DNA from 3 places in the Cobetia sp. 5-25-4-2 genome. Region 2 is predicted to be linked to each of the others. Evidence: predicted binding sites of a transcription regulator. Region 2 holds the regulator's gene; each other region holds the start of a gene.

Region 1 (10,718 bases), 790 kb from region 2:
CGAGAGCGTGGTCTAGACCGCTGCCTGCGCCGGTGCTTCGGCCTTGGCCGCAACGCTTGCCTCGCGGGCTTCCAGCCACTCGAGCACGCTGGGCAGATAGCGCGTCAGCCCCTTGTAGTCGATCAGCTCTGCCGGCAGGGTCTTGAGCACCTTCAGCAGACGCGTCTGCCAGACCGGGTTGGTACACAGGTCCTCGAGGCTGATCAGATAGGTGCGGATACCGAAAAACAGCGCATGACTGCGCGGCATGCGCACCAGCGTCTGCAGCTCGACGCGCAGATGCACATCACGACCGGCGTTTTCGGCGGTGATGGTGGTGCGATCACTGCCCCACTCGGCATAGGTCTCCGGGGAGCTGTCCATGCGCGGATGGATGGTCATGGTCCAGTTGAGGCGTCGCACCGGCCCGCCGACCTGGATGGCGCACAGGTATTTGAGCGCGCGATCGAACACGCCCATCTCATGCGCCAGCGGCACCGGGCCATGCCACTGCTTGAAGCTCATGCCGGCATCGAAGGCCAGTGACCAGTCCGCCGGACAGGTGATCATGCCGGCGTCCATGAAGAGGTCACCGTCGCGCTGGTCGAGCAGCGCGATATCGCCCTGCATCTGCCGACCGATATAGTCCAGTGGCGGCAGTGGCAGGCTGGTGTCATCGCCCATGCAAAAGGCCTGCTCCAGCCCCAGCAGATGGTTGCGCCACACGCAGTCATCGCCCTCGCGCTCGAAACTGAAGGCCTGCGGATAGTCCCGGGCGTAGTGCGTCATCACGAATTCGAGAAAGTCCCAGGCTGCCGGCTGCATGTGTGGCATCACCAGGCAGCGTCTGGGGTCCTTGGCCAGCACCCGCTCACGCTCGGCGATCTCGCTCAGGTAGTGCTCATCGATATCCAGCATGTGCTCGGTGATGGAGCCCGGCTTGCCCGGCAAGACATGCGGCTCGATATTGACCGAGTAACGGTACTCATCTTCCGGGAACGGGAAGGGAAAACGCTGGATGGCGTAGTCGGAATTCTTGAAGGTGAACTGACCATGGAACGCCTGGTCATCTCGCGGGGAAAATTGCATGTTCCTGCTCCTTGGGGGTCCATCTCGCGAAAGACGGTTTCAGAGATCCAGCACCAGCCGCTGGCTGCGTGCCCGGGAAACGCAGGGCATCACGCAGCGCTGACTGGCCCGCTCCTGTTCATCGAGGAAGGCATCACGGTGCTCCGCCTCCCCCTCCAGCATCTCGACCCGACACTGTCCGCAGACGCCGCCACGACACAGGCTTGTCACCTCGACACCGCTGCGCTCCAGCGCTTCCAGCAGGGATTCCTGGGCACCGACCGCCACTTCCACGCCGCTGCCACGCGCCACGGCCGTGAAGGGGGTCCCCGGTTCCGGGGCGGCAAAGACCTCGTGATGAATGCGCGCGAGACTCCAGTGCAGCTCGCGCGCCGCGTCCTTCACGGCATCGATCATGGCCTGCGGGCCGCAGAGGTAGACGTGCGTGCCGGCGGGCTGACGCGCCAGCAGGGCCTTCAGATTCGGACGCTCGAGACGGTGCTGGGTGATGTTGCCACTCGCCAGATAGGGCGCGGCCTCCGGGAAGCGGGCGACGTCGAGGTCCTGGCTGCGCAGGTGCAGCTCCCAGCTGGCGCCACGACTCTCCAGCTCCGGCAGGTAGGAGAGAAACGGCGTGATGCCGATGCCGCCTGCCAGCATCAGGTGGTGACGCGCCTGCCAGTGCGGCAGAAACAGGTTGGCCGGCGGGCTGAGCTCCAGCTCGTCGCCGACCTGCACGCGTGAATGGATGGCTTCGGAGCCCCCACGCGAGATCGGCTGACGACGCACCGCGATGCAGTACTGCGAGGGATCATCCGGCGGGCTGATCAATGAATAGGCGTTGCGACACACCCGCCCTTCTCCTGGAATGCCCAGCACCACATGACTGCCCGGTGAGAACGGCGTGAAGGGTGAGGCCTCATCGGCAGGCACCAGAGTGAGACGGCGCACGCTGCTGCTGAGCTGATCGACCGCGGCGACCCGCGCCTTCATGAAGCGAGACATGGTGCCACCTCCTCCTGTGGGGGAATCTCTCCCGGGGCTTCCGCATCGATTCGCACGCCCATGTAGGCGCCGAGACGCTTGGAAAAATGATCACGCACTTCCAGCATCAAACCACAGCCATCACAGGCCGCCGGTGAGTGGATGACGTGCTCACTGACCTGCTGACAGTGCACGCAGAACACATGCCGCCCCAGGGCAGCCACCGGCAGCATCACCATGTCATCCAGCAACAGACCCTGCTGCTGAGCCAGATTGGCGACCTGCCACACGAAATGCTCACTGCCGATGATGACCAGACACCCCGCGACACCGATCTCGCTGATGGCGCCGACCAGTGCGTCGCAGGCCTTCGGGCGGTCATCGACGTCGTACCAGCGATGCAGGCGGGCGCTGTCGGCGGGCCCCGTGGGTAACGCCTCTGTTGCCGGAGCGGATTGCACGGCGTCTCCCACCTCGCGGCTACCGAGCTGCCCCAGCAGCGTACTGATCAGCTGACAATGCATCTGCAGTTGCTGACGGGCGTTGCCCGCCGCCTCTCCAGTGCCTGGTAGGCTCTCGGGAGACTGACAGGCCACCAGATACCGTTGGGCATCGGGCAGCGCCTCGATGCGTGGATAGTGTTGCCGACTTCGAATCCCGGCAGTGACAGAGGATGATTGCGGGCTTTTCATGACACGACCCTGCTCTGAGAAATTGTCCTTGTTGTAATGCCGCCGTCTTGACGATGACGTGCATCCGACTACCACTCCATTTCTTGAGCATATTTCGTGCCATTGACGGCAAAATCATTACCCCGAATGCCCGGCAAAATCGTCTGAAAACCCCATTTCACATATGAACAATCAATAGAGGTATTCACGCACCAAAACAGAACACAAAGCTCATGAATATCGGCTTGCATTCACCATTATTGCCCTGACCCAACCTGACCTCATAAGCCAATCTCTACGCCTGACATATTTCTCATTTAATGTCTTCAAGATGCTGAAAGAATGGAAAAACTTTATCTTGGGAGAATCACGATCTCACAATCGACACGACACTACGCGCTTCTCCACCGTCAGCATTCTGATGCACTTTCGCTTGCATGATATTGGCCTTTTTCCTTGATTGTACTCACCACCAAAGAAAGCGCCTCACCGAAGGGTGAGGCGCTTTGATAACTCAATATCGTCAGGTCATATTTTTCTACATCAACCGGAGCAGAGTTCTTGTCATTGCGACATTTTGCCTGGACAACATTGCGGCGATCTTGCTGACAAAAGGCTTCGCAGCTTTGCCATGACAATCATGCGCAATGGCAGCCATGCACGATCGCTCTCATGCGCAATGGCACACGCACGATAGAGATCGTGCCATCAGTAACCGCCCTGGCCCGGCACCCAGTTGGTGCCCGCCAACGGAACACGTGCCATGGCGGCCGCTTCCACATTCAGGGCGACCAGATCTTCCGGCTCCAGATGATGCAGGTGTGACTTGCCACAGGCACGTGCCAGGGTCTGGGCTTCCAGCGTCAGCACGCGCAGGTAGTTGGCCAGACGCTTGCCGGCCGCGACCGGGTCCAGTCGCTGGCTCAGCTCCGGGTCCTGGGTGGAGATACCGGCCGGACACTTGCCATCCTGGAAATCGTCATAGAAACCGGCGGCGGACCCCAGCTTCTGATACTCCTCGGCGTAACGCGGATGGTTGTCGCCCAGCGCGATCAAGGCGGCGGTACCGATGGCCACGGCGTCGGCACCCAGCGCGATCGCCTTGGCGACATCGGCGCCGTTGCGAATCCCGCCGGAGACGATCAGCTGCACTTCACGATGCAGGCCCATTTCCTGCAGTGCCTGAGTGGCCTGGGGGATGGCGGCCATGGTCGGAATGCCGACATGCTCGATGAAGACATCCTGGGTGGCGGCGGTGCCGCCCTGCATGCCATCCAGCACGATGACATCCGCGCCCGCCTTCACCGCCAGCTTGACGTCGTAGTAGGTGCGGGTCGCGCCGATCTTGACGTAGATCGGCACCTGCCAGTCGGTGATCTCGCGCAGCTCGGCAATCTTGATCGCCAGGTCATCCGGGCCGGTCCAGTCCGGGTGGCGACAGGCGCTGCGCTGGTCGATGCCCTGCGGCAGAGTGCGCATGCCCGCGACTCGCTCGGAAATCTTCTGCCCCAGCAGCATGCCGCCACCACCGGGCTTGGCGCCCTGCCCGAGCACGACTTCGATGGCATCGGCCTTGCGCAGGTCATCCGGGTTCATGCCGTAGCGCGACGGCAAGTACTGATAGACGAGGCGCGAGGACTGGCCGCGCTCTTCCGGGGTCATGCCGCCATCGCCGGTGGTGGTGGAGGTGCCGATTTCCGAGGCACCACGCCCCAGCGCTTCCTTGGCCTGGGCGGACAGGGCACCGAAGCTCATGCCGGCGATGGTCACCGGCGTGCTGATCACCACCGGCTTCTTGCCATGGCGCGTGCCAAGCACGACTTCGGTCTCGCACTTCTCGCGATAGCCTTCCAGCGGGTAGCGCGACATGCTGGCGCCGAGGAACAGCAGGTCGTCGAAATGCGGCACCTTGCGCTTGGCGCCCCAGCCACGGATATCGTAGATCCCTGTTTCCGCCGCGCGCTGGATCTCGTGGATGACATCGCGGCCGAAGGTCGCGGATTCGCGCAGTGCCGGGTTGTAGGGCTGTGTTTGAGTCTCGTCGGTCATGTTGGGCATCCTGATCAGTAGGCTGAGGCGTTGTCGACCTTGAAGTGATAGAGCTGACGCGCAGATCCGTAGCGCGTGAAGCTGGCCGGGTCTTCATCGATACCGGCACTTGCCAGCAGCTCCGCCAGTTCTTCCAGGTGCTCGGCACGCATGTCCTTGGCGATGCAGTCCGCGCCCAGCGATGCGACCGTGCCCTTCACGTAGAGTCGCGCTTCATAGAGCGAATCGCCGAGGCCTTCACCGGCGTCGCCGCAGACCACCATGCGTCCCGCCTGGCCCATGAAGGCACTCATGGCCCCGATGTTGCCCTTGACGACGATATCCACGCCCTTCATCGAGATGCCGCAGCGCGCCGAGGCATTGCCTTCGATGATCAGCAGGCCGCCGTGGGCGGTCGCGCCCGCGGACTGGGAGGCATCGCCCTTGACCCGCACGCAGCCGGACATCATGTTTTCCGCCACCCCGACCCCGGTGTTGCCGTGGATGGTGACGCTGGCCTTCTGATTCATGCCCGCGCAGTAGTAGCCCGCGTGGCCATCGATATCGACACTGATGTCGTCATTGATGCCGCAGGCGATGTTGTGGGCGCCGTCGGAATTGACCACTCGCCACTCACGCGCGTCCTTCAGGATGTCGGCATCGTGCAGGGCCTGGTTCAATTCGCGAAGCCCATCAACGGCCAGATCGTGAGTCTTCATCATTACGCGGCCTCCGAACGGGCGGTGTCTTTTTCCCACAGGTACAGGCGGCCGGGTTCCGGCTCCCACACGCGGGCATCCTTGATGCCCGGCAGACTGGCCAGGGCACGGTATTCCGAGGCCATGGCCACGTAGTCATCGGTCTCGGCGATCACGGCAGGCTTGCAGGCGATCGGGTCACGCACCACGGCGAAGCCATCACGGGTGCCGATGGTGAAGGTGAAGAAGCCATCAAGGTCCTTCAGGGCGCCGGTGATCGCGGCTTCCAGGCTGTCGCCCTGCTCCAGACGCCAGGTCAGATAGCCAGCGGCGACTTCGGAATCGTTGTCGGTCTCGAAGCTGATGCCCTCACGCTTGAGCTTGGTGCGCAGCCAGTTGTGGTTGGACAGCGAGCCATTGTGGACCAGGCACAGGTCACGCCCGGTGGAGAACGGGTGGCTGCCCTGCAGGGTCACGGCGCTTTCGGTCGCCATGCGGGTATGGCCGATGATGTGACTGCCCTGCATGCCCTTGAGACCATAGAGGCTGGCGATATGGGCCGGCAGGCCCACCGCCTTGAGGATCTCGATGCTCTGCCCCACGCTCAATACGCGAATCTGCGGGGCACTGTCGGCAAGCCAGCTGCGCACGGCACTCTCTTCCCCGGCGATCTTGAATACCGCGACACTGGCATTGCTGAACCAGTCCGCCACCGTGCCGACCTGCTCGCCCAGGCCCTTGGCGATCGCGTCCCAATCCTCATCGACACCATCGCTCTGCAGCGTCAGCTTGATGCCAGCGTCAAATTCGTCGCCATAGATGGCGAAGCCAGCGCTGTCCGGGCCGCGATCGGTCATCGCGATCAACATCGGCTCGAACAGCTCCCCCAGGCGCGATTCCAGCGCCGGGTTCTTGAGATAAAGCCCTACGATTCCACACATGGTGATGTCCTCTCACGGGCAGGAGGCGTCTCCTGCCTGATGTCTTGAGCGTGGTGGTGACAGTGGCGACCCTCGTCTGACATGACCCGCGAGATCCGCGAGCGCCGCCGGATGAGATCAGAAGAATTCGGCGTAGCGCTGGACTTCCCAGGCACTGACCTGCGCGTTGTAATCCAGCCATTCCTCGCGCTTGAGGCGCATGAACTCGGCGCAGATCCCCTCGCCCAGGCTCTCGCGCAGAATGCTGTCCGCCTCGAGCGCATCGATGGCCAGGGCCAGATTCTGCGGCAGCTTCTCGATGCCCTTCTCGGCGCATTCGCTCGGGGTCAGCGAGTAGAGATTGATGTTGTGGGGCGTGCCCGGGTCCAGCTTGCGCGCCACGCCATCCAGCCCCGCCGCGATGATGGCGGCGTGCACGAGATAGGGGTTGCAGCCGGCGTCCGGCAGGCGGAACTCGAGGCGACCGTAGGGCACACGCACCATGGCCGAGCGGTTGTTGTCACCGTAGGCGATGAAGACCGGCGCCCAGGTCGCGCCGCTGGTGCTGCCGCCGCCGACCAGACGCTTGTAGGAATTGACGGTCGGCGCGGCAAAGGCACACAGCGCCGGGGCATGCGCCAGCAGACCGCCGAGGAAGTGATACGCCAGCGGCGACAGGCCCATGCCCTGGGAATCGGAGTCATCGCCGAACAGGTTGCGGCCGGTGTCATCACACACGGACAGGTGGAAGTGCATGCCGTTGCCCGGGCGGTCCGCCAGGGGCTTGGGCATGAAGGAGCACACCATGCCCAGGTCATTGGCGATCTCGCCGGCGGCCATGCGCACGAAGGTGAAGCGGTCTGCCGAGGTCAGCGCATCGCTGTAGGTGTAATTGATCTCGAACTGGCCGTTGGCGTCCTCGTGATCGATCTGATAGACGTCGAAGTCCACCGCCTGCAGCGATTCGACCAGACGCTCGAGGAATTCACGCGAACGTGACAGGCCCTTGTAGTCGTAGCAGGGCTTGGCGAGGGTATCGCTCTCATCCACCGGCAACAGCTCACCCGCTTCCCCCCGGCGGAACAGTGAGAATTCCGGCTCCAGCCCGCTATTGAGTGTCCAGCCCTTCTCCTTCATGCGCTCCAGCTGCTTGAGCAGTACCACACGGCTGTCGTTGGCGAACGGTTGCCCATTGACGTAGCCATCACAGGCCAAGCGCGCATAGCCCGGCTGCCACGGCACCAGGCACAGCGAGTCCAGATCGCCACGCGCCATGAAGTCCGGCCCCTCCGGCGACATGCCGAGACCACTGACGGCGAAGCCGGCAAAGCCGGCGCCCTTCTCGACCACATCCATCAGGCAATTGGCCGGCACGGACTTGGTCTTGGCAGCGCCATGAATATCCACGAACTGCGCCAGCAAGTAGCGAATATCGTGATCCTTGATGAACTGTTGCGCCTTTTCGGGTGACATCTGGGTTTCCTCTGAGAGCGGACCGGGTTCCATCTCCCTCGACACTGTCTGCCACCCCGGGAAACCTGACCCCTTGTGGTGACACGCCACGCCAAGATAGCGGATGAAACGAGTTTTTGTGATTCCTGCTGGTCAACTTTATTTCCCCCAAAGAAAAGCATGCAGCATGCCATTTCGTCAGCTGTCGCCCTGAACTTTTCATCAACCTACTGTTTTGCATGGAAATTTATTTTCCATAGGCGTTTTACCCCACAGGAAACTTCAGGTGATTCTGAGTGAAATCCTGCCGGTTTCTCGAAATAGGCATCATTTCGGTGCCCAAAGCCCCCTCTTCGCACCAGCATGACGCAAAGCGCTGATATTCACGCCCGAATTCGTGCTGCCAATCGCCGCCTGACTCGCTCCAGGGTTGCCGTGGCCATGGCCTTTGACGGAATTGGCAAGCCCCTTGCTTAACCATGAGGAATGTTTCTTTCCTTTCAAGAATCGACGCTCATGCGATCAGGCAAGGCAAGCAGCAGGCACAAGCCCTTGTGAAGCGCCTGAAGAGGCGCCTGAAGAGGCAACAGAACAACAACACCTCCTGCGGCGGATGCGCGTCTTGCGCGCCATCTCCGCCAGCACCAGCAGGACTACGGCACCACCCACTTACGCTAGGCAGCACGACTCACAGGAGAAAGGGACGCATGGCGAATTCATGGCGCATCTCGGCATTGGCCGAACAACACCGCAAGCTGGGCGCGGAGCTGGAAGACTGGAATGGCATGGGCACTGCCTGGAATTACGCCGTCTCGGACACGGCCGATGACCACGAGACCATCCGCACCCGCGCCGGTCTGATGGATGTCTCGGGACTCAAGAAGATCCACTGCAATGGCCCGCACGCCCAGGCCGTGCTGGATTACGTCACCACGCGGGACATGTCCAAGCTGTATCCGGGCAAATCGGTGTATGCCAGCGTCTTGAATGAGGCCGGCAAGTTCGTCGACGACTGCATCGTCTATTGCCTGGCGCCGAACTCCTACCTCGTGGTGCACGGCACGGGCACCGCGAATGAAATGCTGGCCAAGAGTGCCCTGGGGCGCGCCGTCAGCCTGACCTTCGATGACGACATGCATGACATGTCACTGCAGGGGCCGGTCGCGGTGGATTTTCTGGAGCGTCATGTGCCGGGCATCCGTGAGCTGCGTTACTTCCACCATCTGCAGACCCAGCTGTTCGGCTACCACGTGATGATCTCGCGCACCGGCTACACCGGCGAGCGTGGCTACGAGATCTTCTGCAAGGCCAAGGACGCTCCCTCTCTGTGGGAACAGATTCTCGAAGATGGCGCCGACATGGGCATCAAGCCGTGCAGCTTCGGCACCCTTGACTGGCTGCGGGTCGAGAGCCACCTGCTGTTCTACCCGGCGGACAATTCCGAAACCTACCCGTATCCCGACCAGCCGGTGGGCGATACCCTGTGGGAGCTGGGCCTGGACTTCACCGTCTCGCCGGGCAAGACCGAATTCCGTGGCGCCAGCGAACACTTCGCGCTGCAGGGCAAGGAGCGCGTCAAGGTCTATGGCGTGCTGTTGGACTCGAAAGACGTCGCCCAGATCGGTGACAAGATCTACGCCGACGGCAAGTGTGTCGGTGTCATCACCCAAGGCATGTACTCGCGCCTGAGCGATCGCTCCATGGCGCTGGCACGTCTCGAACCCGGCTATGCCGAGCATGGCACCCCGCTGACCCTCAAGACCGGCACTGACGGAGAGACCAGCCTCTCGGCCATCAGCCATTCCCTGCCCTTCGATGACCCGGAAAAGGCCAAGCGACTGGCGCGCGGCTGAGCACACGCACCATGTCGGGCACTGCAAGACCTGCAGTGACAACCGGGTGAAGTGGCAGGACGCATTGCGAACGCAAGACGCAAGAGGCCTCCTCGACGTGACGTCGAGGAGGCCTCTTGCCTCACACCCAGTCCAGGTGATTGAGAAGGACTCTCGAAAGGTACTCCCGCCCCCTTGGCAGACATCAAGGATGAGGGTTGACGGCAAAGTTGGTAATGTCACGCCATACCCCGCTCGCGAGCCGATGCGCCGCATGCCTCACAAGGGCATGCCGCGTCCTCGCCGGCCATCCCCTTCCCATTGCCACCCTCTCCGCTACAGGAGTCATCATGCCGCGAAAATCCCCCGCTCCCTCCGAGAAGTCGGAACAGGACAGCTCCGACACTCTGCCCCGTGAACCAGCGACCGACCCCGCTGCGCAGTCAGAGAGGAAAGACACCATCACGGCGGCAGCTGACGAGACGCGTCTCGGACTTGAGCAGCACATCGCGCGCGCGCTCAAGCAGCAGCGTGTCTCGCAGGGCTACAAGATTTCCGACGTCTCGCGTATCGCCGGTGTCAGCCAGGGCATGATCAGCAAGGTGGAGAACGCCCAGGTATCCACCAGTCTCGATACCCTAAACAAGCTGTGCAATGCCTTGAGTCTGCCGATCTCGAAGCTGTTCAGCGATTACGATGTCAATGGGCGTGGTGCCCAGCACATCAAGGCCGGGCAAGGCATGCAGGTGGTACGCACCGGCACGGAAGTCGGCCATGCCTATCAACTGTTGAGCTACAAGCAGGGCCCCAAGAAGCGCTACGAACCCTTCCTGATCACCATGGATGATGCCAGCGAAGTCTTCCCCAACTTCTGCCATGCCGGGCATGAGTTCATCTATCTGCTGTCAGGACATCTCACCTATCGCCACGGTGACAAGTTCTATCAGATGGGCCCCGGCGACAGCCTGGCCTTCGATGCCGGCGTTCCGCATGGCCCCGAGAAGTTGAACGAGGTCCCGATTCAGCTGCTGTCGATCATTCACTACGACGACAACGAATAGGTCACCCGCTTCACCGCGCCTGATG
Region 2 (10,718 bases):
TTGCCTTGCAATGCCTTGGGGGGATGCGTTTAATGGCGCGGTCACTGGCGACAAGCCGCTGCCCTGCCTCCTGCCCCGAGAGTTCCGATGCTATATCCCATCCTCGCTGTCATCCTTGGCCTGATAGGTCTTGTCTGGAGCGCCGATCGCTTCGTCGAAGGCGCCGCCGCTACCGCATGGCGAGCTGGCATGAGCAAGCTGCTCATCGGGATGACCATCGTCTCCATCGGCACTTCGGCGCCGGAGATCGTGGTCTCGATCATGGCCTCGCTTGACGGCACCCCCGACATCGCCACCGGCAATGCTCTGGGGTCCAACATCGCCAACATCGGTCTGGTGCTGGGCGTCACGGCGCTCATCGCTCCCATCCCGGTGCATTTCGGCCTGGTGCGCCGTGAACTGCCGCTGCTGCTGGCCGCGACGGCACTGGGGGGCTATGCCCTCTCCAACAGCGGGCTCGAGCGTCTGGATGGCCTCCTGCTGCTGGCACTGCTGGTGTTCACGCTTGTCTGGCTGTTCAAGGTCGACTCGCCGAGTGACGCCGAGAGTCAGGATGACGTCCCCGAGATGAGCGCCGGACGCGCCATCTTCTGGCTGCTCTTCGGTCTGGCGGTGTTGATCGCCAGCTCACGCGCGCTGGTCTGGGGCGCCACCGATATCGCCCAGGCACTCGGCGTCCCCGAACTGATCATCGGCCTGACCGTCATCGCCATCGGCACCAGCCTGCCAGAGCTCGCGGCCAGCGTGGCCAGCGCACTCAAGCGCCATCACGACATCGCCATCGGCAACGTCATCGGCTCCAACCTCTTCAACATCCTGGCTGTCCTGCCGGTACCGGGCCTGCTGGCACCGGGGCCGGTGGATGGCAGCGCCATCAGTCGCGACTACCCGGTGATGCTCGGCCTGACCCTGATGCTGGCTGCCCTGCTCATCTGGCAGCGTCGCGGCCGCATCGGCCGTGGTCCGGGGCTGGTGCTGCTGGCCTGCTACCTCGGCTACACGGCCTGGCTTGCCATCAGCCTGACTCGCTGACGCCTGTGGGCGGACAGGCCGGAACGATCAGGCCATCCGCCCCGTGTCAGCATCACGCCCGAGCCGTTGCAGCGCGTGAGTGACGCCTCTCTCACGTACCTTGAGTCCTGGCCACACACAGGCAACAATCTGAACATGACCAAGTCCTCCAGAATCCAGCCCGCCACCTCCGACATGTCTTCCACTGCCGATGATTCGCCCTCCAGCGGCCGCGATCACGCCGCCATGCAGGCGGATTTCCGCGCCAGCGCCCGACGCACCTTCGCGATCGAGGGCGCCGCCATCGCGGCACTGGAGCACCAGCTGGATGCAGAGTTCGATCGTGCCTGCCAGCTGATGATGGCGACCAAGGGCCGGGTGATCGTCACCGGCATGGGGAAATCCGGCCATATCGCCAGCAAGATCGCGGCGACTCTGGCCAGCACCGGCACGCCGGCGTTCTTCGTGCATCCCGGCGAAGCCAGCCATGGGGATCTCGGCATGATCACCTCGTCGGACACGGTGCTGGCACTGTCCAATTCCGGTGAAACCGCCGAAGTCACCGCCCTGCTGCCACTGCTCAAGCGCATGGGGACGCCGCTGGTCTCGATGACCGGCAAGCCCGGCTCGACGCTCGCGCGTGATGCAGACGCACACCTGGACACCAGCGTCGCCCAGGAGGCCTGTCCGCTGAACCTGGCACCGACGGCCTCCACGACCGCCGCACTGGTGATGGGGGATGCGCTGGCCGTGGCACTGCTGGAAGCCCGCGGCTTCACCGCCGAGGAGTTCGCACTCTCTCATCCCGGTGGCAGTCTGGGGCGGCGACTGCTGCTGCGCGTGCAGGACGTCATGCATCAAGGCGATGCCCTGCCACGCGTGGCGCTGGGCAGCCCGCTGCGCGATGCGCTGCTCGAGATCACCCGCCAGGGCATGGGTTTCACCTGCGTGATCGACGAGGACGAGCATCTGGTCGGCGTCTATACCGATGGGGATCTGCGCCGCACCCTGGATCAGCACGGCGATCTGCGTGCGCTCAAGGTCGATGACGTCATGACGCGCGGTGGCAAGACCATCCGCTCAAGCATGCTGGCCGCCGAGGCGGTGCGCATCATGGAAGAAAACCGCATCAGCGTTCTGGTAGTCTGTGACGAGGATGAGCACCCGATCGGCGCCATCCACATGCACGGCCTGCTGGCCAGCGGCGTGATCTGAACTCCCCCGCGGGATTGCTGTCTCTGCACGACAGTCCCGTGAGTCTGGCGAGGGCAGCACGCAGCCGTTGGCGGTCGTCGCCTACAGGAATGCGTCACGCATGCACGGAATGCGAGGAGAAAGACCATGAATGACATCACTTCCCTGGCGGAGGACTACCCCCAGGACATCATCGACCGCTCACGTCGCGTGCGCCTGCTGGCGCTGGATGTGGACGGCGTGCTGACGGACAACCGGCTGCAGTACGATGCCAATGGCGTGGAAACCAAGAGCTTCCATGTCCAGGATGGCCACGGCCTCAAGCTGATCCTGCGCAGCGGTATCCGGGTCGCCTTGATCACGGGTCGCAGCTCGCCGATGGTGGAACGTCGCGCCAAGGAGCTGGGTATCCAGGACGTCATTCAGGGCCGCGAGGACAAGCTGGTCGCGCTGACCAACCTGTGTCGCGAGCACGATATCGCGCTGGATGAGGTGGCCTACTGCGGAGATGACCTGCCGGATCGCGAAGCCATCCGTCGCGTCGGCCTGGGGGTCAGCGTTCCCAACGCCATGCCCTATGTGATGAGCGAAGCCAACTGGGTGACCACGCGTCAGGGCGGTGATGGTGCCGTGCGCGAGATCTGTGATCTGCTGCTCAAGGCACAGGGCCACTGGGCCTCGGTGCTGGATACCTACCTGCAGGAGTCGCGCGCCTGATGCCACGTCTGCCCCGTCCCTCTCCGCGCCTGTGGCTGATGCTGCTGCTCCTGCTGGTCGGCGGCGTCATGGCCCTGATCGAGCAGCGCAACAGTCTGGAGTCGACAGTGAATGTCGACGCCAGCAGTGATGAGCCGGATTACTATCTCGACGGGGCTGACATGACACGCTTCGATGCGCGGGGAGTGTCGATCCAGTCGATGACCTCCCCGCACATCGAACACACGCCAGGCGATGACGTGACGCGTGCGCAGGCACCGAAGATCCGGACCAACGACAGCGAAGACCGTCGCTGGTACGCCACGGGTGACAGTGGCGTGTTGAGCGCCGGCGGCGACACCTTCACCCTCGAGGGCAATGCCAGACTGCGCCAGCCTTCGGATGCCTGGACACTGGACACCGACGTGCTGCATTACAGTCGTGAGCAGAACCGTGCCTGGAGTGACGTGCCGGTGGTGATCACCCAGAATGGTCAACGCGTCGAGAGTGACCGCTTCAGCGCTGACCTCTCTCAGGATTCCGCCCAGCTGGAAGGCCGCGTCCGCAGTACCCTGCAACCCGGCAAGGGCAAGAGCGATGCCGCCCGGGAAGCCGAGACTCTCGACACCGGCAATGACACCACCCGTGACGATGATGGCCGCGTCTCCAGCACCTTCGATGCCGCGCCGGCCAAGGATCAGTGAGCGCACCCCTGCATGCGCCGAATCCTCTCTCCCCGATTTCCGCTTCACGATGGCCTGAGTGATCGTGAAGCCTTACCAGTTCTGCCAAGGAGCACTCCATGACTTCAACGACTCTCACGCCCTTGACGGTCTGGCGCCAGACACTCAGACCCGGTGTCATGGCCCTTGGCCTGGCACTTGGCATGACGACGCTTTCCCCGACCGCACTGGCGCTGGACAGCGATGCCAACCAGCCGATCAACATTGCCGCCGACTCACTGTCACTGGATGACAAGGCCGGCACGGCCACCTATACCGGTCGCGTGGAAATGCGCCAGGGCAGCATGAAGCTGGATGCCGCGCGCGTTGACATCAGTCGCGCCGACAGCGGCGAGATTTCCCTGGTCAAGGCCACCGGCCAGCGCGCCTACATGGAGCAGAAACCCGATACCGACGAGCGACTGGTCAAGGGCTGGGCGAATACCATTCGCTACCACGCGCTGGAGCGCCGGGTGGAACTGGTCGGCGATGCCCGTCTGGAGAAAGGCGACGACACCTTCGAAGGCGGCTACGTGGAATACTTCCTGGACAAGCGCCAGGTCAATGCCAGCAATGGCACCGATGCCTCATCCTCCGAGGGGTCACGCGTCCACATGACCCTGACGCCACGTGGCGCCAATGCCAGCAAGGACCAATGAGCATGACTGCTGCCAGCCCACGTACCCTCAGCGCTCGTCATCTGGCCAAGGCCTACAAGGGTCGCAAGGTCGTCAAGGACATCTCGCTGGAAATCCGCCAGGGTGACATCGTAGGCCTGCTGGGCCCCAACGGGGCCGGCAAGACGACCTCGTTCTACATGATCGTCGGCCTCGTGCGCTCGGATGCCGGTAGCGTGACCATCGATGACCACGACTTGTCCGGCGCCGCCATGCATCAGCGGGCTCGCGCCGGCATCGGCTATCTGCCCCAGGAAGCCTCGATCTTCCGCAAGCTCTCGGTGTCCGACAACATCATGGCGATCCTCGAGACGCGCAAGGACCTGGATCGCAACGGACGCAAGGCACGCCTGGAGGAGCTGCTCAACGAGTTCAGCATCACGCATATTCGTGACAGTGCCGGCATGAGCCTTTCCGGCGGGGAGCGCCGCCGCGTGGAGATCGCTCGCGCACTGGCCACCGAGCCGGACTTCGTGCTGCTCGATGAGCCGTTTGCCGGCGTGGACCCCATCTCGGTGGGCGAGATCAAGAGCATCGTGCGCCAGCTGCGTGACCGCGGCATCGGGGTGCTGATCACCGATCACAACGTGCGCGAGACACTCGACATCTGCGATACCGCCTACATCGTGGGCGATGGCCAGATCATCGCGCATGGCGACGCCGACACCATCCTCGCCAACCAGCAGGTGCGTGATGTCTACCTGGGCCATGAGTTCAAGCTCTAGCCCGAGAGTGCCGTCAGCCTGGTAAGAGCCGTCAGCCTGACGAGAGCTGTCCGACCTCCCCTGCTCTCACCAGCAACCGCCACTTCCTGCTTCACTGTCGGGGTCTCATTCCCCGCCCCCCTCACGCAAGCGCCTCGACATGCGCTTGCGTGATCTCCCCGTGAACCCTCCTGCTCTGCCACACCTCACTCGAATGCATGACGTCCATACCACCTTGGTGGCAACATGGCATGCAAGTTGCTTGAATATTCTCGACTGCCCCTTGTCAGTGCCCCGACCCACGGTATAGCGTAGATGCACGTTCCTTTGCCGTGAATGACAGACCCCATGAAACCCACCTTGCAGCTTCGACTCGGCACTTCCCTGACCATGACCCCGCAACTTCAGCAAGCGATCCAGCTGCTGCAGTTGTCGACGCTGGACCTGCGTCAGGAGATACAGCAGGCGCTTGAGTCAAACCCCATGCTGGAGCTTGACGAGGAATACGAGTCGCTGGATGTCGCGGAGACACAGGACAAGAGCGAGATCTCCACCTCCGAGACCAACAGCGAGATTCCTGAAGAATACCCTCTCGACAGTGACTGGTCGGACCTCTACCAGGATCACGCAGGCAGCCTGACCAGTTCCGGCAGCGGAAGCTCGAGCGAGGACGGACCGGACTTCGATCGCAACACCAGTGTCGAAAGCCTGCAGGACCATCTGCGCTGGCAGCTGGCGATGACGGACCTCGATGCGCGTGAACGGCAGATGGCGGAGAGTCTGATCGATGCGGTGGATGGGGCCGGCTACCTGAGCATGAGCCTGGACGAACTGGTCGATGGCCTGCGAGGTCAGGGACTGCCCGGCCTCAAGGCGTCGGAACTCGAGCAGGTCCTGCTGCGCCTTCAGCAGTTCGATCCCACCGGTGTGTTCGCTCGAGACCTGCGCGAATGCCTGCTGCTGCAGCTGGCCCTGCTGCCGGACGATCTGCCGCTGCTGGCCCAGGCCCGCCGTCTGGTGCGGCAGTTCCTCGAGGCACTGGGCAATGACGATCGCAAGCTGCTCAAGCGTCGCCTGAGCCTGGATGATGATGAGCTGGATCACGTCATTCGTCTGGTACGGGCGCTCGACCCGCGCCCGGCGTCCGCCTGGGGCGAGCCTGCCAGTGATTACGTCATCCCGGACCTGCTGGTCCGTCATACGCGTCACGGCTGGCAGGTCGAGCTCAACCCGGAAGCGCTGCCCAAGCTGCGTATCCAGCCGGAATATGCCGCCCTCATCAAGCGGGCCGACAAGTCCGCGGACAACACCTTCCTCAAGGACAATCTTCAGGAAGCCCGCTGGCTGATGAAGAGCCTGTCCTCACGCAATGACACCCTGCTCAAGGTGGGCCGCGAGATCATGGCGCGCCAGATCGACTTCCTCGAGCAGGGGGAAGAAGGCATGAAGCCGCTGATCCTCGCCAACATCGCGGAAGTGGTCGAGATGCACGAATCCACCATCTCGCGGGTGACCACCCAGAAATATATCCACACCCCGAGAGGCGTGTTCGAACTCAAGTTCTTCTTCTCGAGTCAGGTGGGTGGCAGCGGCAACGGTGACGCGCACTCCAGTACCGCGATCCGTGCGCGCATTCGCAAGCTGATCTCGGAAGAACCGGCGCGCAAGCCATTGTCCGACTCACGCCTGGTGGATCTGCTGGCCAGTGATGGCATCGAGGTAGCGCGCCGGACGGTCGCCAAGTATCGCGAGGCCATGGGCATCCCCTCCTCCAGCGAGCGCAAGCGCTTGGCGTGAGTCTCGACAACGGATACCCGCAAGCCAGTGGGCTCCACACGTCGGAGCGCTGATGCTCGCCCCCTTGCACCTGCCATCCTGGCATCATCTGCCAATCGGTCGTCTGAATACCGGTTGGCAATGCCTGTCCTTGCGACTGCGTGAGTGACTTCACGCCCCCAATTGCCTATTTTTCCAGCCACTTTTCTCCAGAGTGCTTTCTTTTTCCCTCACATCCCACGGACAGATAGCCAGAGGTCGCCACCGACTCCTGCCACACGAACGTCGACGTAAATGCTGACATTGGCCACAAACGGCCGGTTTCTCGAGCCCCATTCCGTCCGTGATGCGAGGCGATGCTCATGAAGAACCTGCTGATATCCCTCGCTGGGTTGAAGACAAGCCTTGCCCCACGATGCAGCGCAGCGTTGATCTTTGTTCAAAGCTTGGGCATTGTCGGGGTAGACGCTCGGTACACCGGCACCGCCGCTCTCGCCAGCAGATGATCGCCACGAGACCATGGCCGGAGTCAGAAAGTGGCCGCGCGTTCAATCAGGGTTTGCTCGCAGTCAAAAAGGGTTACAATTCAAAGGCAACCCGCTGGATAAAGGAGCGTGTCCATGCAAGTGAATATCACCGGGCATCATGTGGAACTCACCGATCCTCTCCGCGATTATGTCAACGAGAAGCTCGCTCGCCTCGAACGGCATTACGACAACATCACCAATGTTCAGGTGACACTGTCGATCGAGAAGGAACGCCAACAGGCTGCCTGCACCCTGCACGCCGCTGGCGCCGACCTCCATGCCCTGGCAGAAGACCCCAACATGTACGCTGCCATCGACGCGCTCGCCGACAAGCTGGACCGCCAGCTGGTCAAACACAAGGAAAAGTCCCAGGCTCGCTCTCAGGGCACCGGGACCCGTTGACCTTCTGCCATGACACTTGATCAGATCCTTCCCCCCGAGCGCACGCTCTACGGCGTCCCCGGGGGGAGCAAGAAGCGGGTGCTGGAATTCTTCAGCACCTTCATTGCTCAGAACATTCCCAGCCTGGACAGCCAGGAAGTCTTCTCGCGCCTGATCGGGCGCGAGAGACTGGGTTCGACGGGCATCGGCCACGGCGTGGCCGTGCCACATGCACGCAGTCCACACTGCAAGACCCCCATCGCGGCGTTCATGAAGCTCGGTGATCCCATCGACTTTGATGCCATCGATGGCGAACCCATCGATCTGCTGTTCGTGCTGCTGGTCCCCGAGGAGGCAGATGACACCCATCTCACTCTGCTCGGCCAGGTGGCGGAACTGCTCAACTCGCCCACCAACCGGGCAGCATTGCGCCAGGCAGACAGTCAGCGAGCATTGTTCGATGCCCTGACCTCGGCCATCGCCGAATTGCCGGCGCGCTGAACCTGCAAGCCCGGACTCGCTCCGGGCTTGTCGCTGACTGGCCTCAGGCACCCTCCGCTTTCACCTCATGCTGACCTCGCCCTGGGAGAGCACTCCATGAAGATCGTGATCATCAGTGGTCGCTCCGGTTCCGGCAAATCGATTGCCCTCCAGGCGCTGGAAGACATTGGCTACTATGCCATCGACAATTTGCCCGGCATGCTGCTGGCACCATTGGTCGAGCAGCTGGAAAAGGACAGCCCCACCCGCCGGCGCATCGCGGTCTCCATTGACGCGCGCAACCTCCCCGATGCCCTGAGTCGCTTCCCCGAACTGCTCGACAGCGTTCGTCAGAGCGGCATGGATGTGCAGGTCGTCTACCTGACCACGGACTCCCGTGTCCTGCTCGAACGCTATTCCGCGACCCGCCGCCGTCATCCTCTGACCCGTGACAATGACCGCACGCTGGCCGAGGCCATCGAGATCGAGCAGCAGACACTGGCCCCGATTCGTCAGAAGGCGGATCTGGTCATCGACTCGACCAACCTCAGCGTGCATGACCTGCGCTCGCGCATCACCGAACAGGTCGCGCAGCACAGCTCTCGTCATCTGACACTCACCTTCGAGTCCTTCGGCTTCAAGCATGGCGTGCCGACCGATGCCGACATGGTGTTCGATGCCCGCTGCCTGCCCAACCCCTACTGGGACATCAATCTGCGCAGCGATACCGGTCGTGATGACAGCGTGGCGGAATTCCTGCAGCGCTACCCGGACGTCAAGGCAATGCAGGATGACATCGCCGGCTGGCTGGAACGCTGGCTGCCCGCCTATCAGGCCAGCAATCGCAGCTACCTGACCGTTTCGGTGGGCTGTACCGGTGGCCAGCATCGCAGCGTCTATCTCTGCGAGCAGCTGGCCGAACATTTCGCCAAGCAGCTTCCGGAAGTGCGTCTACGCCACCGGGAACTGGGGATACATACGGCCCTGGCGATCAGCGATACCCGTCAGGAGTCACACGATGCCCAGTCGTGAACTGGTTCTGACCAACAAGCGCGGGCTGCATGCTCGCGCTGCCACCAAGCTGGTCAACTGCTGTGCGCCCTTCGAGGCCACGGTCATGGTCAGTCACGGTGAGCGACGCGCCAACGCGGCCAACGTCATGGCGCTGCTGATGCTGGCAGCCCCGTGTGGCACGGCGCTGATCATCGATGTCGAGGGCGAACAGGCAGATGAGGCCCTGTCTGCGATCGAGTCCCTGTTCGAGGCGCGCTTCGAAGAGGAAGAATGACGCCGCCGCACGCCGTCTGACATCCCCCGCCCGCCGGCTTTCTGCCACTTTTTCCGCGCTGATTGCCCTATCGATAAGAAACAGTGTTTTCTTTTGTCGACGCGCCCCCCTGCGCCAATGGTAGAATCAACGCTGTCCTTCATGTCGACAGGGGAAGCCGACAGATGAGCAAGACGTCACGCAAACTCAAGCCAAGACTTGATCGCCTGTCACAGGCACTGGAAAGTGGCGAGCTGGATCAGGCAAGGCGCATGCTGAATCGCGGCCTGGCACCGGTGGACGTGGCCCACTTGCTAGAATCCTCCCCCCCAAGGAGCGCAACCTGCTCTGGGAGCTGGTCGACGCCGAACTTCAGGGCGATGTGCTCCAATACCTTGGCGAGGATATCCAGAGCGACTTCCTCAAGGACATGGATGCCGAGGACGTCCTGGCCGCCACCGAGAATCTGGAACCGGATGATGTCGCCGACATCCTCCAGCGGCTTCCGAATGCCGTGATTCTCGAAGTCCTCGACTCCATGGAGGCGCAGGAACGCCAGCGGGTCGAGACGGTGCTGTCCTATCCCGAGGACACTGCCGGCGGCTTGATGAACACGGACACCATCACCATCCGTCCGGACATCACCCTGGATGTCGTGTTGCGTTACATCCGCCGTCACGAGCGACTTCCCGATTCCACCGACACCCTGCTGGTCGTCTCGCGCCGCGATGAATTCATCGGCGCCCTGCCCATCAACCGCCTGCTGGTCTCTGACCCCGGTGTCACGGTGCGCGAGGTGATGGATACCGACAGCGTGGTGATTCCGGCATTGATGCCGGAGAGCGAGGTCGCCTCGCTGTTCGAGAAGCATGACCTGATCTCGGCGCCTGTCGTCGGCGGTGATGGCAATCTGCTCGGGCGCATCACCATCGATGACGTGGTCGACGTCATCCGCGGCGATGCCGAGCACCAGGTCATGTCGATGGCGGGGATGGACGAGGATGAAGATACCTTCTCCCCGGTGATGCGCACCTCCTGGCGTCGCGCCATCTGGCTTGGCATCAACCTGCTGACCGCCTTCATGGCGTCCGCCGTGATCGGGATGTTCGAGGGCACCATCCAGAAGATCACCGCGCTGGCGGTACTGATGCCCATCGTCGCCAGCATGGGCGGCATTGCCGGCTCACAGGCACTGACGGTACTGATTCGCGGCATCGCACTGGGACACGTCAAGAGTGGCAACGTGCGCTGGCTTCTCAAGCGCGAAATCATCGTCGCGGGGC
Region 3 (10,718 bases), on a different contig from region 2:
ATCGCCACCTGCACGTCGTAGGCATCGGCGACGGTCAGACAGTTGTCGATGGAGGCCGGCGACGTGCCCCAGTCTTCATGCAGCTTGAGGCCGATCACGCCGGCCTCGATCTGCTGCTCCAGCCCCTCGGGCAACGAGGCATTGCCCTTGCCGAGCAAGCCGATGTTCATCGGCAGGCTGTCCACCGCCTGCAGCATCTTGCCGATATGCCAGGGCCCCGGCGTACAGGTGGTGGCATTGGTGCCGGTGGCAGGCCCTGTCCCACCGCCCAGCATGGTGGTGATGCCGCTCATCAGCGCCTCTTCCACCTGCTGGGGGCAGATGAAGTGGATATGCGGGTCGACACCGCCGGCAGTCAGGATCTTGCCCTCGCCGGCGATGATCTCGGTGCCCGGGCCGATCACGATATCCACGTCAGGCTGGGTGTCGGGATTGCCGGCCTTGCCGATGGCCGCGATGCGCCCAGCCTTGAGACCGACATCCGCCTTGACGATGCCCCACCAGTCCAGAATCAGCGCATTGGTGATCACGGTATCCATCACGCTTTCATCAGCGCGCTGACTCTGGCCCATGCCATCGCGAATCACCTTGCCACCGCCGAACTTCACTTCTTCCCCGTAATGGGTGAAATCCTTCTCCACCTCGATCCACAGTGCCGTGTCGCCCAGACGTACGCGGTCACCAGTGGTCGGGCCGTACATGTCGGCATAGGCCTGTCGCGTTATCTTCATGGGTTGCCTCTTGATCCCGGAGTCTCTATCTCTGAGCTGCAGTTGCTGAGCGAGCTCCGAGCTGAATGCCTGTCAGTGCCATTGCCTGACACATTGAGCTAAAGGGCGTCGCTCGCTCAGCGCTCGACACTGCCGTCATCCTTGAGCTGTCCCATCACCTCGCCACGGAAGCCATAGATATGGCGACTGCCGGCGAAGGGGATCAGCGTGACGTCACGCGTCTGCCCGGGCTCGAAGCGAATCGCCGTGCCCGCGGCGATGTCCAGGCGCTGCCCGAGAGCGGCCTCGCGATCGAACACCAACGCCGGATTGGCCTCGGCAAAGTGATAGTGCGAGCCGATCTGGATCGGTCGGTCACCGCGATTGCCGACCGAGAGCGTGGTGCGCAGGCGGTCCTCGCAGAGAGAGATCTCGCCGTCCGCCACCTGATATTCACCGGGAATCATCATTGCTCACCTCACACGATGGGGTTGTGAACGGTCACCAGCTTGGTGCCATCCGGGAAGGTCGCCTCGACCTGCACCTCGGGAATCATCTCGGCGATGCCTTCCATCACGTCATCACGGGTCAGCACCTCTGCCCCGCGTCCCATCAGCTCAGCCACGCTCAATCCTTCGCGTGCGCCTTCCAGAATCTCGGCGCTGATCAACGCGATGGATTCCGGATAGTTGAGCTTGAGGCCCTTGGCCTTGCGGCGCTCGGCCAGCAGTGCTGCGGTAAACAGCAACAGCTTGTCCTTGTCTCTTGGCGTCAGTTCCATGTCGTGGCTCTTGTGGTCGTCATTGCGTGGGGGCTCTCGAGGTCAGGTCAGCCAGATTCGCGGCACCTGTGCCTCGCGCCCGGTCATCAAGGGGCGCAGGATCTGCCATGCCTGCTGGCACAGTGCCCAGGCCTCGTTGCGTTCATGGCCGAGATAGCGCAGCAGTAGCACGCCCTCGCGGCGTGTCACCGCCCATCGTGGAGAGGCAGGCATCGCCTCGCGCAGGGCCTCGATGGCCTCCGGCTCATCTGCAAGCCCGACCGCCCACAGCGTGGCCTGGACACTGCAGCCACCCTGCCCCCAGCGCCCCATGAAGCGCGGATGCAGCGGGTCCAGCGACTGGCGCTCGATCCACACTGGCTTACCGTCACGCGTCAGGCGGAAGCGTTGTTCCAGATGGCCGCTGACAAAGGGCAGCTCACCGACGGGCCGGCCGAGTGCCAGCACTTCCCAGCCCAGACAGCGAGCATTGCCCTCAAGCTCGAGAGTGGTGGTCTGCTCGCCGCGCGAGCCATTGAAGGCCAGCGTTTCCTGAGGCAGCCATTCCAGAATGGCGCCGTTGGCGACCTTGAGATGGGTATGCTGGCCCCAGGCCACGCCATTGCGATCCGCCTTGTAGAGCTTGGCGGCCGCAGGCGTGGTCAACAGCACCTGCGCACCTTCCTCGACCTCTGCCGAGATATGCAGCGCATCACCACTGACCAGCCCACCGGGGGGATGCAGCAGATAGACATGGCAGCATCCGTGGCGGCCTTCCGGATAGAACGGCCGCTGCACGCGCAGCGGGCCGTGATGACGCCGACGCGTCAGGCGCGTGATGGGGCCTGCGCCATCGCGGGTGTCGGTCTCGAAGCGCAGCGCCAGCGAGGCCTGCCACTGACGCTGATCATCGAAGCGATGGCCGGACGCGACATCCGTCGCGCCGTCTGCGGAAATCATGCGCTGGATCGTCATACGGTCAGGTGCTGCTTGATCAATTCATCGGACAGCGCCGCGATCTCGCCTTCGGCCACCCGCCGGCCGCGATCCATGATCACGAAGCGATCGGCGTACTTGCGCGCGAAGGGCAGCTTCTGCTCGACCAGCAGCACCGTCAGGCCGTCTTCCTTGATAAGCCGGCGGATGACCTCGCCTATCTGGGCGACGATATTGGGCTGGATGCCTTCGCCGGGCTCATCGAGGATCAGCAGCCGCGGCTCGATCACCAGCGCGCGGCCGATGGCGAGCTGTTGCTGCTGGCCGCCGGACAGGTCGCCCCCGCGCCGGTGACGCATCTCCTTGAGCACGGGAAACAGCTCATAGATGCGCTCGGGAATCTGACGCAGCCCATCACGACGTACGGCCAGCCCGGTGCGCAGGTTCTCTTCCACCGTCATCATCGGGAAGATCTGACGCCCCTGGGGGACATAGCCGACGCCCAGGCGGGCGCGCTCCTCGAGCTTGCGGCGTGTCAGATCAAGCGGCTCGAGGCCACTGGCATCGCCACTGCTGCTCTCACCACTACCGCCCTCGGCGCGATACAGAAGCTTGCCGTCGCGGACGCTCTCCTCACCCATGATGCATTTCATCAAGGTGGTCTTGCCGACGCCGTTGCGGCCCATTACGCAGGTGCATTGGCCGGCGGGAATCTCCAGCGTGAGATCCCACAGCGTATGACTCTCGCCGTAGAACTGATTGAGCGACTCGATGCTCAACAGCGGCGCCACGTCATTCGTCGCCGGGTCATGGGTCGGCGATGCGTGGGGCATCGGGGTATCGGTCATCTGCGCTTGCGTCATCCGTCACTCTCTCCCAGGTAGACCTCGACGACCTTGGGGTCGCTCGATACCGCATCCATGCTGCCTTCCGCCAGTACCGAGCCCTGATGCAGCACCGTGACCTTGCGCGCGATGGAGCGCACGAAGCCCATGTCGTGCTCGACCACCACCACCGACTGGCGTCCCGCCAGGCTGGTCAGCAGCTCCGCGGTGCGTTCCATCTCCTGCTCGGTCATGCCGGCCACCGGCTCATCGACCAGCAGCAGACGCGGTTTCTGCATCAACAGCATGCCGATCTCCAGCCACTGCTTCTGGCCGTGGGACAGGATGCCCGCCTCGCGCGCATGCCATTCCTTGAGATGAATCGTCTGCAGCACTTCCTCGATCCGATCCCGAGTCTCGCCGGTCATGCGCGCGGTCAGGGTCGGGAAGATGCGCTTGTCGGTGGCCATCGCGAGTTCGAGATTCTCGAACACGCTGAGCGCCTCGAAGACGGTGGGCTTCTGGAACTTGCGACCGATGCCCAGGGTGGCGATCTCGGGCTCACTCATGTGCAGCAGATCGTGGCGGCTGCCGAACCACACCGAGCCACTGTCGGGGCGCGTCTTGCCGGTGATGATGTCCATCATCGTGGTCTTGCCGGCGCCGTTGGGGCCGATGATGCAGCGCAGCTCACCATCGTCGATGGTCAGGTTGAGGTCGTTGATCGCCTTGAAGCCATCGAAGCTGACACTGACATCCTCCAGATAGAGGATCGGCCCGTGGGTCACATCCACCGGCGAGACACGTGGGGTCAGGAAGTCGAACACGCGATCCCGCGTGGCCATCTCTTTCAACAGGCTCATGCCGTGGCCTCCTGCTCGGTGGGACGAGTCGCGTTCGTCGGATCAATCTTCGCCTTGGACGACGAGCGCCTGCCCCAGCCACGCTGGGCGAACAGGCCGGCGATGCCCTTGGGCAACAGCACGGTGACCAGCACGAACAGACCGCCGAGAGCGAACAGCCAGGCGTCCGGCATGATGCCGGTGAACACCGTCTTGGCGTAATTGACGATCAGCGCGCCCAGCACGGCGCCGTAGAGCGTCGCGCGGCCGCCGAGCGCCACCCACACCACCACCTCGATGGAGAACAGCGGCGAGAACTCGCCGGGATTGATGATGCCGACCTGCGGCACGTACAGCGCCCCCGCGACCCCGGCCAGCATCGCCGAGACCACGAAGATGAACAGCTGCACACGTTCGACGCGATAGCCCAGAAAGCGCGTGCGCGCCTCGGCGTCGCGACAGGCGATGCTCAAACGCCCGAGCTTGGAGCCGACGATGCCACGACACAGCAGATAGCCGAGCCCCAGCGCCACACCACTGGCGATGAACAGCGCGACGCGCATGGCATCCGTGCGCAGATCGAAGCCCAGCATGTCCTTGAAGTCAGTCAGGCCGTTGTTGCCGCCAAAGCCCATCTCGTTGCGGAAGAACGCCAGCATCAAGGCGAAGGTCAGCGCCTGGGTAATGATGGAGAGATAGACACCGGTGACGCGGGAGCGGAAGGCGAGGAAGCCGAACACCAGCGCCAGCAGCCCCGGCGCCAGCAGCACCATCAGGAAGGCGAAGGCCGGCATGTCGAAGCCCTGCCAGAACCACGGCAGCTCCTGCCAGTTGAGGAAGACCATGAAGTCCGGCAGCTCCGGATTGCCATACACGCCGCGGTCGCCCACCTGGCGCATCAGGTACATGCCCATGGCGTAACCGCCCAGCGCGAAGAAGGCCCCGTGGCCCAGGCTGAGGATGCCCAGGTAGCCCCAGACGAGATCCACCGCCACCGCCAGCAGCGCATAGCACAGGTACTTGCCCAGCAAGGTGACGGTGAAGGTGCTGACATGCAACGGGTTACTCTCGGGCAGCAGCAAATGCAGCAGCGTGACCGCGAGTACCGACAGTGTCAGGACTGCCAGGAATATCTGGGTGGAGCGCTCCGTGAAGGGGCGCGCCAGCCAGGAACGTGAATCAGGCATGGATCAACCCTCCGCGGCGCGGCCCTTCTGCGGGAAGAGTCCCCGCGGGCGCTTTTGAATGAACAGGATGATGAACACCAGCACCACGATCTTGGCGAGGACCGCACCCGCCCAGGGCTCGAGGAACTGATTGAGCAGTCCCAGCGACATGCCGGCCACCAGCGTGCCCCACAAATTGCCGACCCCGCCGAACACCACCACCATGAAGGAGTCGATGATGTAGTTCTGGCCCAGGTTCGGCCCGACGTTGGTGATCTGCGAGAGCGCGACTCCGGCCAGGCCGGCAACGCCGGAGCCGAGTGCGAAGGTCATGATGTCGACACGCGTCGCCTTGATGCCCATCGAGCGTGCCATGGCGCGATTCTGGGTCACCGCCCGCACCTCGAGTCCGAGACGGGTGCGGCGCATGATCAGCATCAGGCCGGCGAACACGAACAGCGCGAAGCCGATGATGTAGAGGCGATTGAGCGTCAATGACAGCGCCTCGTTGATCATCAGCGAGCCGCTCATCCACTCCGGCGTGACCACGATGCGATTCAGGGGCGAGATGGTGGTACGCACCAGCTGCTGCAGGATCAGGCTGATGCCGAAGGTGGCCAGCAAGGTCTCCAGCGGACGCCCCTTGAGGTGCTGGATGACGCTGCGCTCGATGATGACGCCCACCGCCGCCGCGACCAGAAAGCCTGCGGGAATGGAAAGCAGCAGTGCCAGTCCCGGCTGCCCGGGCAGCAGCTGCTGCATGCCCCAGGTGGTGTAGGCGCCCAGCATGATCAGTTCGCCATGCGCCATGTTGATCACGCCCATGACACCGAAGGTGATGGCAAGCCCGATGGCAGCCAGCACCAGTACCGAGCCCAGCGAGAGGCCGAAGTAGAGCGTCTCGAGCCCGCTGTTGAGCTTGAGCTTCTGCTCGATACCGGCCAGTGCTACCCGGGCGGCCTTGGCCAGCTGCGGGTCATCACTGGCCGCGGCACCATTGATGGCGGCGATCGCGGCGGCATTCAGGCTGCCGGATAGCGTCTCCAGCGCCGCAGGGTCGCCATTGGCTTCCAGCTGCTGGATGGCGAGCGCCTCCGCCAGGGTGGCGCGGATATCAGCATCGGCTTCCTGCTCGATCAGGCTTGGCAGCCGCTCGGCCATGGTCTCATCGACACTGCCGCGCAGGCCGCGCGCCGCCGCGAGCCGGACCTCGGCCTCCGGGGACAACAGGTCGATCATCGACAGCACGCCATCGATGTGGCCGCGCAGCGAGTTGTTGCTGCGCAGTGTCTCGAGCTCACGCCGCGAGACCTTGCCGGCGGAGTCGCCGGACAGGGCGTCGGAAACGGCCCATTCGCGGCCGCGATTGTTGTCGATGATCAGGAAGCGCTCGCCGCTCTTGAGGCGAGCCAGCTTGCTTGAGGAGAAGGCTTCCAGCCAGCCACGCGCGCGCTCATCGCCGCTCACGGCGATCTCATCGATCACGGCCGGCTTGGCGGGGTTGCGCGCCTCGGCAAGTCGGGTCAGCAAGGTCTGGGCAGCGCTGTCAGACAGACGCGCTGACTGCCCAGTCGCGGATTCGGACTGGGCAGCGGCAAACAGGGGGAATGACAGAAGACAGATCAGCAGCATCCTCTGCCAGCACCAGCGGAACATCGTTGAAACGGAGATAGACATCAAGAAGGCCATCCATGGTGAACGCGCGAAGGCGTCATCAGTCTCCGAGGGCGTCGCGACCTCGGAGCCGACACTCAGTGAGGCGGCACGCAGGTTCACATGCGCGCCGCCTCACTCTCAGAACGTGCTACGCATCATTGCGTGGCGACGTTCTGTTGAGCCCCACAGGAATGGGTCACGACGTTGTAGTTGCCGCACTCCATCGGTTTGCGCCAGTCACTGATCAGGTCCTTGGAACCTTCCAGATAGTCCGACCAGGCATCGCCTGCCACGGTGGAGGGGGTCTGCCAGACGACGGAGAACTGACCGTTGTCCTGGATCTCGCCGATCAGCACCGGTTTGGTGATGTGATGGTTGGGCATCATGGTGGCGTAGCCGCCGGTCAGGTTGGGGACGGATACGCCGATGATGGCGTCCTTGACCGCATCAACCTCGACACTGCCCGCCTTGCGAGCGGCTTCCATCCACATGTTGAAGCCGATGTAGTGGGCTTCCATCGGGTCATTGGTGACGGCATCTTCCTTGCCGGTGTAGGCGATCCACTCATCGATGAAGTCGTAGTTGGTATCGCTGTCCACGCTCATGAAGTAGTTCCAGGCCGCGAGATGCCCGACCAGCGGCGCGGTATCGATGCCCGAGAGCTCCTGCTCGCCCACCGAGAAGGCCACCACCGGAATGTCCTCGGCATCGATGCCCTGGTTGGCCAGCTCACGATAGAACGGCACGTTGGCATCGCCGTTGATGGTGGACACCACGGCCGTCTTCTTGCCCGCGCTGCCGAAGGACTTGATGTCCGAGACGATGGACTGCCAGTTGGAATGACCGAAGGGCGTGTAATTGACCATCACATCCTCGTCGGCCACACCGTGAGACTTGAGGTAGGCGGCCAGGATCTTGTTGGTGGTACGCGGATAGACATAGTCCGTGCCTGCCAGCACCCAGCGCTCCACGCCCACATCGTTCATCAGATAATCCACTGCCGGAATCGCCTGCTGATTGGGCGCCGCCCCGGTATAGAAGACATTCTCCGAGGACTCCTCGCCCTCATACTGCACCGGATAGAACAACAGGCCGTTGAGCTCCTCGACCACCGGCAGCACCGACTTGCGCGAGACGGACGTCCAGTTGCCGAAGATCACGTCGACCTTGTCCTGCGCCAGCAGTTCACGTGCCTTCTCGGCGAACAGTGGCCAGTTGGAGGCCGGATCGACCACGACGGGCTCCAGCTTGCGCCCCAGCAGCCCGCCCTTCTCGTTCTGTTTCTCGATCAGCATCAACATGGTGTCTTTCAGTGTCGATTCACTGATCGCCATGGTGCCGGACAGTGAATGCAGGATGCCGACCTTGATCGGCCCCTCTTCCGCCTGAGCGACATTGGCCAGTGAGAAACCGACACAGGCGGACAGCATTGCGGCAGCGATTTTCTTGTTCACGACATTCCCTCGTGTCTTGTTGTACTTGTTATCCCGACTGAGGTAGTGCAATTGATGTGCCAGTCATAAGCAGGGGCGAACTGATGGAGGGAAACAGGGTGTCAGGAATCGGGCGCGCAAAGAGCGCACCAGTGCAGTGCATAATCATGAGGCACGCCAAGCACACCGCACCAAAATAGGCCGATCCACGACAATGCAGAGTCAACAAGGAATACCAAAGCCACTCGAGGCGAGTGAATGACCATTTTCTAGAATGGTTATGCAAGAAGGTCACTAGAGGGAACAGGAGGTGTAACAGGCTTCTCAGACAGTGGCAGCATGCCCGAGAAGACCATGATCTTCTCGGACTCATCCCTCAGGATGACTACCCTGAAACGTTTCTGAAGGAGGTGGCAAGCGCTGATGGATTTCCTTTCGGTATTTTCGCAATGTCACCAGGCTGATGGATTTACCATGCTCAACCTCGAAGTAGAACTGCACCTTGCAGAGATCTCCTGAGTATCTCTCAAGCAGATGCTTTATCGCAGCTCTATCTACTGCAGAGAATTTTGGAGGACGACCAGGTCTGGGCCTGTCCTCCAACATCGCCCACCGAGTCACTTTCCACCTATCAATCCAATTGACAATCGATTCTTTTGTCACCCCCAATCGAATTGCCACCACCTTGGCACTGATGCCCTCATCCACAAGTAGAAGTGCCGTGGCTCTCAATGCCTTCTGCTTACCTCTATGGGTATTCCTGAACGCCTCAAGACAAGTTCTTTCATACTGACTCAGCATTGATGAAATTCCCCTTTCAGCATAATACTCATGCCATTTACCACCTATCACCATATGGCAGAACAGTATCTATTTTTGGATTCTACTAACCCATAAACCTCTGTCTTTCCTCTTCACTGTGTCGCCACCTCGGCGGAACAGTTGGACATGGATAATACCCACCAGGCACCAGCCACAGGCTATACAAGGTGTAAATATCTGTAAAACGTTTTATTATCGTTTAACTATAGAGCAGAAAGATTAATCTTCAAGTACTACGCATCTCATGCTTTTGGCCAAAAATCATCACCAGCCAATTCATCAAAAATCGAATGAATGAAACACAAAATACAAAATCAGTTACTAAAAAGATACGTTATGGAAAACACATACACATCATCGCGACATTTTGCGGCACGAGATTCTCAACATTACAAACACGAGGCAATAGATAAATAAAACCTACTACTCATTAAACGGTAGATAAACAATCGCTTCTGAACAAATGATCCTCACCCTATCGCTTTGTGCAATAACTGCGATAACCCTCAGTAGATTTGACGCAGATCAATATTTAAGATCACCCCTAACAAAGGAATCAAAAAGAAAAACTGCAAGGGAGAATCATCTATGCCGGTCAATGCCAAGGTCGCAGGACACAGCGGTCTGTCCTTACAGGACACTGTTCTTCGTCAAGTGCGTGAAGTCAGACTCAACGAAGCATCCGATGTGTCATTGGATATATCACCCGACGAAATCGCAGGTCTGTCTCGCTCGGGTGATGACCTTGTCCTGACACTGCAGAATGGTGAAGTCATTACCCTGGACGGCTTCTATATCGATCCACAGGAAGAAAGCCACCTGTATCTTCAGGGTGATGACTTCGCTGGCGATATCTACCGCATCGACATGGCCGGCACGTCTCCCGGCAATATCCCCTACGAAGCCATACCAGTAGAAAATACGATTGAGTCCGCTTTTCTGGCCACAACATTGGGCGCATCAGGAACGACTCTGGCGGCACTCGGCGTGATAGGTGCTACGGGCCTGATGATCGGTGGCACCAATTCAGGTGGTGGTAGCCAGGATGATGATACGCCCAGCCCGTCCAATGCCCCGGACGCTCCCGAGATTGTGTCAATCGTGGATGACGTGGACCCTGTCACAGGCGAGCTGGCTTCTGGCGACAGCACCGATGACACGACTCCGACCCTGACAGGTACTGCCGAAGCCGGTAGCTCAGTCGCCATCTACGACGGCGAGACCTTGCTCGACACCGTCACCGCGGATGCCGACGGCAACTGGAGCGTAACGCTCAGCGACCCGCTGGCCGAAGGCGATCACAGCCTCACCGCGGTGGCGACCGATGCCGCCGGCAATGAGAGTGATCCGTCAGAGGTCATTGAACTGGCCGTCGATACCACCGCCCCCGAAGCTCCGGTACTCGAAGAGACCGACGGCGAGACGCTGACCGGTACCGGCGAGCCGGGCTCCACCATTACCGTCACCAATGGGGACGGCGATGTGCTTGGTGAAACGACCGTCGATGCCAACGGAGACTTCAGCCTCGAGCTGACGCCAGAACAGGAAGACGGCACCGAGCTGACAGCA

Evidence for each region. Region 2 encodes sigma-54, which starts transcription at its own class of promoters, with help from an activator protein. Its sites were predicted from a motif close to TGGCACNNNNNTTGCTNT; they were not measured.
Region 1: the regulator sigma-54 is predicted to act here: its motif matches at 8,259-8,276, upstream of HXS65_RS03920 (aminomethyltransferase family protein).
Region 3: the regulator sigma-54 is predicted to act here: its motif matches at 8,393-8,410, upstream of urtA (urea ABC transporter substrate-binding protein).

Annotation. Positions count from the first base shown of each region.
Region 1 is NZ_BLWK01000001.1:911,584-922,301, reverse strand. It holds gene HXS65_RS03955 (DUF3445 domain-containing protein) at 13-1,068, opposite strand; gene HXS65_RS03950 (PDR/VanB family oxidoreductase) at 1,108-2,052, opposite strand; gene HXS65_RS03945 (dimethylamine monooxygenase subunit DmmA family protein) at 2,037-2,723, opposite strand; gene HXS65_RS03940 (FMN-binding glutamate synthase family protein) at 3,411-4,751, opposite strand; gene HXS65_RS03935 (protein glxC) at 4,766-5,452, opposite strand; gene HXS65_RS03930 (glutamine amidotransferase family protein) at 5,452-6,369, opposite strand; gene glnT (type III glutamate--ammonia ligase) at 6,487-7,821, opposite strand; gene HXS65_RS03920 (aminomethyltransferase family protein) at 8,508-9,653, shown strand; gene HXS65_RS03915 (XRE family transcriptional regulator) at 9,983-10,693, shown strand.
Region 2 is NZ_BLWK01000001.1:121,506-132,223, reverse strand. It holds gene HXS65_RS00590 (calcium/sodium antiporter) at 88-1,032, shown strand; gene HXS65_RS00585 (KpsF/GutQ family sugar-phosphate isomerase) at 1,258-2,226, shown strand; gene HXS65_RS00580 (HAD family hydrolase) at 2,353-2,922, shown strand; gene lptC (LPS export ABC transporter periplasmic protein LptC) at 2,922-3,605, shown strand; gene lptA (lipopolysaccharide transport periplasmic protein LptA) at 3,704-4,282, shown strand; gene lptB (LPS export ABC transporter ATP-binding protein) at 4,285-5,025, shown strand; gene HXS65_RS00560 (RNA polymerase factor sigma-54) at 5,353-6,801, shown strand; gene hpf (ribosome hibernation-promoting factor, HPF/YfiA family) at 7,401-7,709, shown strand; gene HXS65_RS00550 (PTS sugar transporter subunit IIA) at 7,719-8,189, shown strand; gene rapZ (RNase adapter RapZ) at 8,286-9,200, shown strand; gene HXS65_RS00540 (HPr family phosphocarrier protein) at 9,187-9,456, shown strand; partial or broken gene mgtE (magnesium transporter) at 9,621-10,718, shown strand, end outside.
Region 3 is NZ_BLWK01000011.1:1,336-12,053, reverse strand. It holds gene ureC (urease subunit alpha) at 1-731, opposite strand, end outside; gene HXS65_RS16660 (urease subunit beta) at 848-1,177, opposite strand; gene ureA (urease subunit gamma) at 1,189-1,491, opposite strand; gene HXS65_RS16650 (urease accessory protein UreD) at 1,534-2,430, opposite strand; gene urtE (urea ABC transporter ATP-binding subunit UrtE) at 2,442-3,188, opposite strand; gene urtD (urea ABC transporter ATP-binding protein UrtD) at 3,266-4,093, opposite strand; gene urtC (urea ABC transporter permease subunit UrtC) at 4,090-5,259, opposite strand; gene urtB (urea ABC transporter permease subunit UrtB) at 5,263-6,915, opposite strand; gene urtA (urea ABC transporter substrate-binding protein) at 7,050-8,324, opposite strand; gene HXS65_RS17700 (helix-turn-helix domain-containing protein) at 8,697-9,128, opposite strand; gene HXS65_RS16615 (Ig-like domain-containing protein) at 9,738-10,718, shown strand, end outside.